DNA from 2 places in the Pseudoalteromonas sp. NGC95 genome. Region 1 is predicted to be linked to the other one. Evidence: predicted binding sites of a transcription regulator. Region 1 holds the regulator's gene; the other holds the start of a gene.
What was found. Region 1 encodes NrdR, which represses ribonucleotide reductase genes. Its sites were predicted from a motif close to AAACACNANATNTNGTGTTT; they were not measured.
Positions count from the first base shown of each region.

Region 2: the regulator NrdR is predicted to act here: its motif matches at 3,287-3,306, upstream of nrdA (class 1a ribonucleoside-diphosphate reductase subunit alpha).

Region 1 is NZ_JADYWR010000032.1:18,586-23,229, forward strand. Features, by position in the region: gene ribD (bifunctional diaminohydroxyphosphoribosylaminopyrimidine deaminase/5-amino-6-(5-phosphoribosylamino)uracil reductase RibD) at 1-1,107, opposite strand, end outside; gene nrdR (transcriptional regulator NrdR) at 1,274-1,723, opposite strand; gene glyA (serine hydroxymethyltransferase) at 1,828-3,084, opposite strand; gene thrC (threonine synthase) at 3,354-4,637, opposite strand.
Region 2 is NZ_JADYWR010000011.1:133,383-138,026, reverse strand. Features, by position in the region: gene nrdB (class Ia ribonucleoside-diphosphate reductase subunit beta) at 1-819, opposite strand, end outside; gene nrdA (class 1a ribonucleoside-diphosphate reductase subunit alpha) at 885-3,167, opposite strand; gene I6E70_RS12085 (HAD family hydrolase) at 4,233-4,644, opposite strand, start outside.

The DNA of each region.
Region 1 (4,644 bases):
GGTGATACGTAAATCGTCACCAATGCGCGCACATTCATTAAATGTTAAATCAACGGTGTTTTGCATACTCGTCAATTCAGGAAAATTAACTAAACTTTTTGCATCATGGCCCATTAATTTAGGCGCCAAATAAAAAACAAACTCGTCAACTAAATCAAGCTCTGTCATTTTACCAGCAAGTGTTGCTCCGCTCTCAAGCCAAACATTATTAAACTGCAGTTGCCCAAGCTTTTCTAAAACAGCCTGTAAATCAACTTTGCCGTTACTTTCACTTACTTCAATATGCTTTACAAAATGTGGCCATTGCAGTGATTTATCAACCTTAATCGTAAATATTATTACATCACTTTGGATTTTAAATAAAGCAAGGTTGGGCGTTAAACGATTCTGTGAATCAATTATAACACGCACGGGCTGGCGAAGCGGTAAATCGGTAGGTAGCGTGCAAGGCAACTCGCTTAGTCGCACATTAAGTTTAGCATCGTCTACTAACACGGTATCGGCACCGGTTAAAATAGCGCAGCTTTGCGCTCGGTATAATTGTACGTCTTGGCGAGCAGCGGGACTTGTGATCCACTTACTTTGCCCATTTTTAAGCGCTGTTTTACCATCTATGCTTGCTGCCATTTTACAGGTCACATAAGGTAAGCCTTGTTCCATTCGCTTAAAAAAGCCAACGTTAAGTGCGCGAGCTTGTGATTCAAGTAATCCATAAGCAACTTCAATACCGGCATCGCTCAGTATTTTAAGGCCTTTGCCTGCAACTTGTGGGTTTGTATCAACCATAGCGGCAATTACTTTTACAACGCCCGCCTTTTTTAAGCCTTCAGCACACGGTGGCGTACGCCCATAATGACTACACGGTTCAAGCGTTACATAAGCCGTTGCACCTTGTGCATTATTGCCAGCTATTGCCAGTGCATTTACTTCAGCATGGCCTTGACCTGCTAATTGATGAAAACCCTCACCAATTATTTGATTATTTTTAACTAATACACAGCCAACATTAGGATTAGGCGTGGTAGTAAATCGGCCTTTTTTGGCAAGCTCTATGGCACGTGCCATATACATTTCATCATGTTCGGTAAAAGGAACTTGGTTCAGCATTTATTATACCAATTGCGTTAAATAAGTGGTCTATTATAGCGCTAAGAAAATAGCGCAATAACAAGGCGAAAATTATGACATATAGTTGTTCTATATGAATAATTTTTAACGCAGTGAGTGCGCTATTTAATGCGATAGAATGATCATGTTTTTAATAAAATTGGTATTACTCCCCTAAGCGGGCAATTTCTTCGCCAAATTCGCGTATATCTTCAAACGAGCGATAAACAGAGGCAAATCTTACGTACGCTACTTTATCGAGCTTTTTGAGGGCTTCCATAATGCATTCCCCCACCAAATGGCTTGAAATTTCTCGCTCACCCGTTGCGCGTAGTTGCGATTTTATTATATTCACTACTTCGTCTACTTGCTCTGTGCTCACTGGGCGTTTTTCGAGTGCGCGATTTAAGCCATTTAATAATTTATCTTCGTTAAATGGTTCGCGGCTGCCGTCTTGTTTAATAACACGAGGCATAACCAGTTCAGCGCCTTCAAATGTAGTAAAGCGCTCGTGGCAGTCGTTACACTCACGACGCCTGCGAACTTGATGGCCTCCGCCAACAAGGCGTGAGTCAATAACTTTAGTATCTTTTGCGGTACAAAATGGACAATGCATAGCTCGGTACTTCCGTTTTAAAACAAAAAAGACCGCTAAATAGCGGTCTTTTATCTTAGCAAAAATTAGGGCTTATGTGCTCTAAATTACTGCCGCTTATGCAATTAAGCGTAAACAGGTAATTTTGCACAAATTGCTTTTACTTTTTCTTTAACTTGCGCCTGTACAGATTCATCAGTGATGTTATCTAGTACGTCACAAATCCAGCCAGCAAGCTCTTTTGATTCTACTTCAGTAAAACCACGGCGAGTAATTGCAGGAGAACCAATACGCAAACCAGATGTTACAAATGGTGAGCGTGGATCGTTCGGTACTGAGTTTTTATTAACTGTGATGTTAGCGTTGCCTAGGGCAGCATCTGCATCTTTACCAGTGATATCTTTATCGATTAAATCAAGTAAAAATAAGTGGTTTTCAGTTTTGTCAGAAACGATTTTGTAGCCGCGCTCTTGCATTACAGCAACCATTGCTTTTGCGTTTTTAACAACTTGTGTTTGGTATACTTTAAACTCTGGTTGAAGTGCTTCTTTAAATGCCACTGCTTTTGCTGCAATAACATGACATAAAGGACCGCCTTGGCCACCAGGGAAAACAGCGCTGTTAAGCTTTTTGTAGATTGCTTCGTCGCCACATGCAGAAATAATCAAACCACCACGAGGGCCTGCAAGTGTTTTATGCGTAGTTGTAGTTACAACGTGTGCATGAGGAACAGGGCTTGGGTAAACGCCTGCCGCAATTAAACCCGCAACGTGAGCCATGTCAACAAACAGATAAGCACCGATTTTGTCAGCAATTTCACGGAATTTAGCCCAATCAACAATACCTGAGTATGCTGAGAAACCACCAATAATCATTTTTGGTTTGTGCTCAAGTGCTAGTGCTTCAACTTGTGCGTAATCAATTTCGCCCGTTGCTTCATCTAGTCCGTATTGAATTGCATTGTAAAGCTTACCAGAGAAGCTTACGTGAGAACCGTGAGTTAAGTGACCACCATGAGCTAAGCTCATACCTAATACAGTATCGCCAGCGTCTAATAATGCTAGAAAAACAGCTGCATTAGCTTGCGAACCAGCATGTGGCTGCACGTTAGCGTAGTCAGAACCAAATAATTCGTTAGCACGGTCAATTGCTAATTGCTCAACAACATCTACATGCTCACAACCGCCATAATAACGTTTGCCTGGGTAACCTTCTGCGTATTTGTTTGTAAGCTGTGAACCCTGCGCTTCTAGTACGCGTGGGCTACAGTAGTTTTCTGAAGCGATTAGTTCGATATGCTCTTCTTGGCGAGCAGTTTCTTTGGTTATCGCGTCAAATAACTCTGGATCAAAATCCGAAATATTCATGCTACGTTCTAACATTGGGGTCTCCTAGGGCAACGTGTATGGTGTTTTTTAGAGGCTTTATTGTACGCTTTAAACGACTCTTTGCCTACGCTCTTAAGTTGAGGATATTTAAACAGGGATTGAAACTATTTCACAGCTCTTTTAAGATGATATTTTTTTATAAAGCCATAATAATTTTAAATGAATTATATTTACTACATTTAATTAGTAAATATAACTAAGTGTACTCATCCGTATAAAGTTATAAAAAAAGCGGCTCAAGCCGCTTTTCCTTTTAATTTAACTTAGCCTAATTTAGCGAGCATTTCGGTACGTAACGCGTCGTAATCGGCGTTCATATCGCTTGCTAGGCATGGTTTTGCTAGTGCATCAGCAAGTGGTTTTGGCATACCTAATTCAATATTTAGAATACCCTCTACGCTTTCTTTAAACTTAGCAGGATGAGCTGTCGCTAAAAAGATACCCGCTGCACCAGGTGCACGATTTTCAACAAGACCTTGGTAAGCAATAGCAGTATGAGGCTCTGCAACATAGCCAGTTTGTTGAATTTTTTTCATCACGGCTTGCGTGTCTTGCTCGTTTACGCTTGTTGAATAAAAATTATCGTAGCTAAACCAGTTATTATCTAACATTGTTTGTACACGCGGCCAATTGTTTGGCTTACTTACATCCATCGCATTTGAAAGCGACTCAAGCGTTGCGTTTGGCGTCCAGTTTTTATCAAGCATAAAGCGCGGCACAGTATCATTTTGATTTGTTGTTGCACTTAATTTGCCAACAGGTAAACCAATAACCGCACCAATCATTGCGGCGCACACATTACCAAAATTACCACTTGGCACTGATATATGCGCTGTTGCGCGCTTTTCTTTTGGTAGCAGTGCAATGGCTTCAAAGTAGTAACAAACCTGAGCAACTAAACGGCTAATATTAATTGAATTAGCTGAGTTAAGCCCAAGTGTTGATTTAACTTCTTCATCTAAAAAGGCATTTTTAACTAACTCTTGGCAATCATCAAAGCTGCCCTCAACTGCATAACAATGAATATTGTTACCTAGCGTAGTAAATAGCTTTTGCTGAGCAAGTGAAATTTTGCCTTTAGGGTATAAAATAACAACATCGATATTTGGTTTATTGTAAAAAGCATGCGCAACGGCTGCACCGGTATCGCCCGATGTTGCTGTTAAAATAGTTACTTTCTCGTCTTTATTAAACTGCGTTAAACACTCTGCCATAAAGCGACCACCAAAGTCTTTAAACGCAAGTGTAGGACCATGAAACAGCTCTAAACAGTATGTGTTCTCTTCAACTTCCACCAGCTTAACTGGAAAGTTAAATGCATTTTTAACCATTTGTGCCACGGTATCGCTTGGTAACTCATCACCAATTAGGTGAGATAATATTTTGCCGCTGCGCGTAACAAAGTCCATATCAAGCAATGCATCAACATCAGACAGTGGCGGCAGTGATTCTGGGAAAAATACACCTTGGTTACGACCCAAACCTGTTTTTACAGCTTCAACGAACGACACTTTTTGTGAGCTATCTTTTAAATTATGTAATTGCATGACTACC
Region 2 (4,644 bases), on a different contig from region 1:
CGCTTCGTCGCGGCATTGGGCTGCAACAATCGCCATTTCTGGGTCATCTTTACCGTCTTGCATAATGTTTAAAATATGCTGAGTACCCGAAAGGTGAAGTGCCTCATCGCGCGCAATAAGCTTGATGATTTTAGCGTTACCTTCCATCAATTCACGCTCAGCAAACGCAAACGAACATGCAAAGCTTACGTAAAAGCGAATCGCTTCAAGAATATTTACCGACATCATAGCTAGGTATAGTTTCTTTTTAAGCTCAAACAAATTCACGATAACAGTTTTACCATTAATCTCGTGCTTGCCTTCACCGTATAAATTGTAAAGCGATACAGAGTTGATTAAGTCGTCGTAGTATTTAGTTACGGCATCAGCACGTTCGCTAATTTTATCGTTGCTAACAATGTCATCAAAAATAAGTTCAGGTGCTTGTGTTACGTTACGGATAATATGTGTGTATGAACGGCTGTGAATCGTTTCACTAAATGCCCACGTTTCTATCCATGTTTCAAGCTCTGGTAGCGATACAATAGGAAGTAGGGCAACGTTTGGCGAACGACCTTGCACACTATCAAGTAGAGTTTGGTATTTTAGGTTACTTAAAAATATATGCTTTTCGTGATCGGGTAACGCTTGAAAGTCTAAACGGTCTTTACTTACATCTACTTCCTCAGGACGCCAAAAGAAAGACAGTTGCTTCTCGATTAGTTTTTCAAAAATTGGGTATTTTTGTTGGTCGTAACGAGATACGTTTACAGTTTGGCCAAAAAACATTGGCTCTTGCATTTGGTTATTATGGTTTCGGCTAAAAGTAGTATAAGACATGTTTATCACTCAAAAAACTATCAGAAAAAGCGGGCTAAATGCCCGCTTAAAATAAAAATCAGCAGTTATATTTTACACGCGCCGCCTTCACAATCATCATCTTCCACTTCTGGAGTATCTTCTTGCATATCTGAGGCACCATCACGAGTATTGTGGTAGTACAAGGTTTTAACACCTAGTTTGTACGCGCTTAGTAAGTCTTTTAATAAGACTTGCATAGGTACTTTACCGCCTTCGAACTTGTTTGGATCATAATTTGTATTTGCAGAAATTGTTTGGTCTACAAATTTTTGCATTATACCAACAAGCTGCAAGTAACCATCGTTTGATGGAATGTCCCACAGTAGCTCGTATTGATCTTTTAAACGCTCATACTCAGGAACAACTTGCTTTAAAATACCGTCTTTACTTGCTTTAACGCTAATATGTCCACGTGGTGGCTCAATACCATTTGTTGCATTAGAGATTTGCGACGATGTTTCTGATGGCATTAACGCACTTAGTGTTGAGTTACGCATACCGTGCTCTTTAATATTTGCACGTAGTGTATCCCAATCAAGATGAAGTGGCTCATCACAAATTTTATCTAAATCACGTTTGTACGTATCTGTTGGCATAATGCCTTGTGAATACGTTGTTTCGTTAAACTTAGGACAGGCACCACGCTCTTTAGCAAGCTCGTTTGATGCTTTCATCAAGTAGTATTGAATAGCTTCAAAAGTTTTATGTGTTAATGCATTTGCGCTGCCATCTGAATAACGCTTACCGTTTTTAGCTAGGTAGTATGCGTAGTTAATTACACCTATACCAAGTGTACGACGACCCATAGTTGCATTTTTAGCAGCCGGTACTGGGTAGTCTTGGAAATCAAGTAAGTTATCAAGTGCGCGTACTGCAAGTTCAGCTAGCTCTTCAAGCTCATCAAGTGATTCTATTGCACCTAAGTTAAACGCAGACAGTGTACAAAGGGCAATTTCGCCTTCTTCGTCATTTACGTTATTAAGTGGCTTAGTTGGCAATGCAATTTCTAAACATAAGTTAGATTGGCGAATAGGCGCGACTTTAGCAATGAACGGGCTATGTGTATTACAGTGGTCCACATTTTGTAAATAAATACGACCTGTACTTGCACGCTCTTGCGCAAACATAGAGAAAAGCTCAATCGCTTTAATGCGTTTTTTACGAATCGATTCGTCTTGTTCGTATTTTACGTAAAGCGCGTCAAACTCAGCTTGGTCTTCAAAAAATGCATCGTAAAGACCAGGCACATCTGATGGGCTAAATAACGTAATGTAGTCGTCTTTAATTAAACGAGAGTACATTAGTTTATTAAACTGTACGCCGTAATCTAGGTGGCGAACGCGGTTATCGTCTACACCACGGTTATTTTTAAGTACAAGTAGGTTCTCTACTTCTAAATGCCAAAGCGGGTAGAACAATGTTGCAGCGCCGCCACGTACACCACCTTGCGAACAACTTTTAACAGCTGTTTGAAAGTGCTTATAAAAAGGAATACAACCTGTGTGGTACGCTTCGCCGTTACGAATATGGCTACCTAGCGCACGAATTCGACCAGCATTAATACCAATACCTGCGCGTTGTGAAACGTATTTAACAATAGCAGATGATGTAGCGTTAATTGAATCAAGGCTATCGCCACATTCAATTAATACACACGAGCTAAACTGGCGAGTAGGTGTACGTACACCCGACATAATTGGCGTTGGTAGAGATATTTTAAATAACGATACTGCGTCGTAAAAGCGCTTAATGTAAGAAACGCGTGTTTCACGTGGGTAGTCAGAGAATAAGCTCGCTGCTACTAAAATATATAAAAACTGTGCACTTTCGTAGATTTCACCCGATACACGGTTTTGAACGAGATACTTACCTTCAAGCTGTTTTACAGCCGCGTAGCTAAAGTTAAGATCGCGAGAATGATCAAGATATGCATCAAGCTCGTCTAATTCTTGCTCTGTGTAATCTACTAATAAGTGAGCATCGTAGCGTTTATCGCCAACCATTTTTGTTACGTGGTCAAATAAACGTGGTGGCTCAAATTGACCGTACGCTTTTTTACGTAAATGGAATACAGCTAAACGTGCAGCTAAGTATTGATAATCAGGCGATTCTTTTGAAATCTGATCCGCTGCTGCTTTAATGATGGTTTCGTGAATGTCTTTAGTACGAATACCGTCGTAAAACTGAATGTGCGATTTTAATTCAACTTGCGAAACCGAAACGTTGCTTAAACCTTCGGCGGCCCATTCAATAACGCGATGGATCTTATCCAGATCAAGAGGTTCTTTGCGCCCGTCACGTTTGCTTACAGATAACTGTTGGTTCATTTGCCTGTATTCCTTGGGAATTATGTATTTTGACCAATGCTTTATGCCTCGCCGAAGCAAGGTACATACTCATTTATTATAGGTTTCACCGTATTGGCGAATTTAATTGAATAACATTTGGCCACAATATCTGGTGTTGTTCAATTTAGAGATCACAAGATAGTGTGGTCTGAGTTGTTTTGCAAGGGACATAATTGCCCCTGTTTGTGGATAACTTTGGGATAACGCATTTGTGTTAGTAGACACTCACCTTCGAACAATCATTTAAGTTGAAATATGCAAAAATCAACTAATGATCTGCTAAATTTACTCATTTTAAAAATAAATTTTGACTGCTTTTTTTATCAGCAAGCTTTGTGTGAAAACTAACACAATCACAATATATAGTGTTTATTAATTAACATAGCACTATATATGGTTTCAGTGCACTATCTAAGTGAGTTGTTTAGTGTTCATGGTTGAACGCTTTTATAAATAAAAAGCATAATTAGAGGGAAGATATAGAAATGGGCTAAAAGATAGCCCATTTAAATTTATACAAAGAGCATGCTGCTCAGTGTAATAATTTTAAAAATACCTATTATTACACTTTCTGATATTTCTATAGATAAACTGAACTTCAATTTTAGTTATCCTAAATCTGAGTTAGTCACTTGCTGAGAATATAAGAATAAGTTACGCTCAAACTTCCAAACTTGGGCACTTTCTTAAAACTCGAGCAAGTGTCTTTGCTAACATCATATTCAAAATTTGAGTATGGTGTTAGCCCCTCCACTTAATTGAAATATCAATCCCATCAAAGTGTTAATAAAACTCTAATGTGGTCTGAGTTGTTTTGCAAGGGACATAATTGCCCCTATTTGTGGATAACTTCGGTATAGCGTATTTGTGTTAGTAGACGCTCACACTTAAACGACCACTCAACCAAAGGCGTTTAAAAAGTAAACTAATGATCTGCTAAATTTACGCATTTTAAAAATAAATTCTGACTGCTTTTTTTATCAGCAAGCTTTGTGTGAAAACTAACATAATCACAATATATAGTGTTTAATAATTAACATAGCACTATATATGGTTAAAACCATCAATTGGGCTTAGCCAGTTAAAATTGGCTTCCCAAGCTATCGCTTCATCTTTACTTGGGATGTAACCCCAAAGTGCCGTTGCGGTATGCATACCTGCCGCTTTGCCTGCTTGTATGTCACGTTGTGCATCACCAATGTATAAACAACGGCTTGGTTCTACCTGCATAAGCTTTGCACAATGTAGCAGTGGTAGAGGTGATGGCTTCGCTTCAGCTAATGTGTCGCCACTTATTACCACACTGGCATTTTTTAATGCGGGAATAGCTGCCACTAAAGGATCGGTTAAAAACCCTGGTTTATTAGTCATGATCCCCCATTTGATCTTTTTCTGATCAAGGGCGATAAGTAACGATTCAACTCCGCTGAAGCAACGTGTGTGATTTGCTATGTTT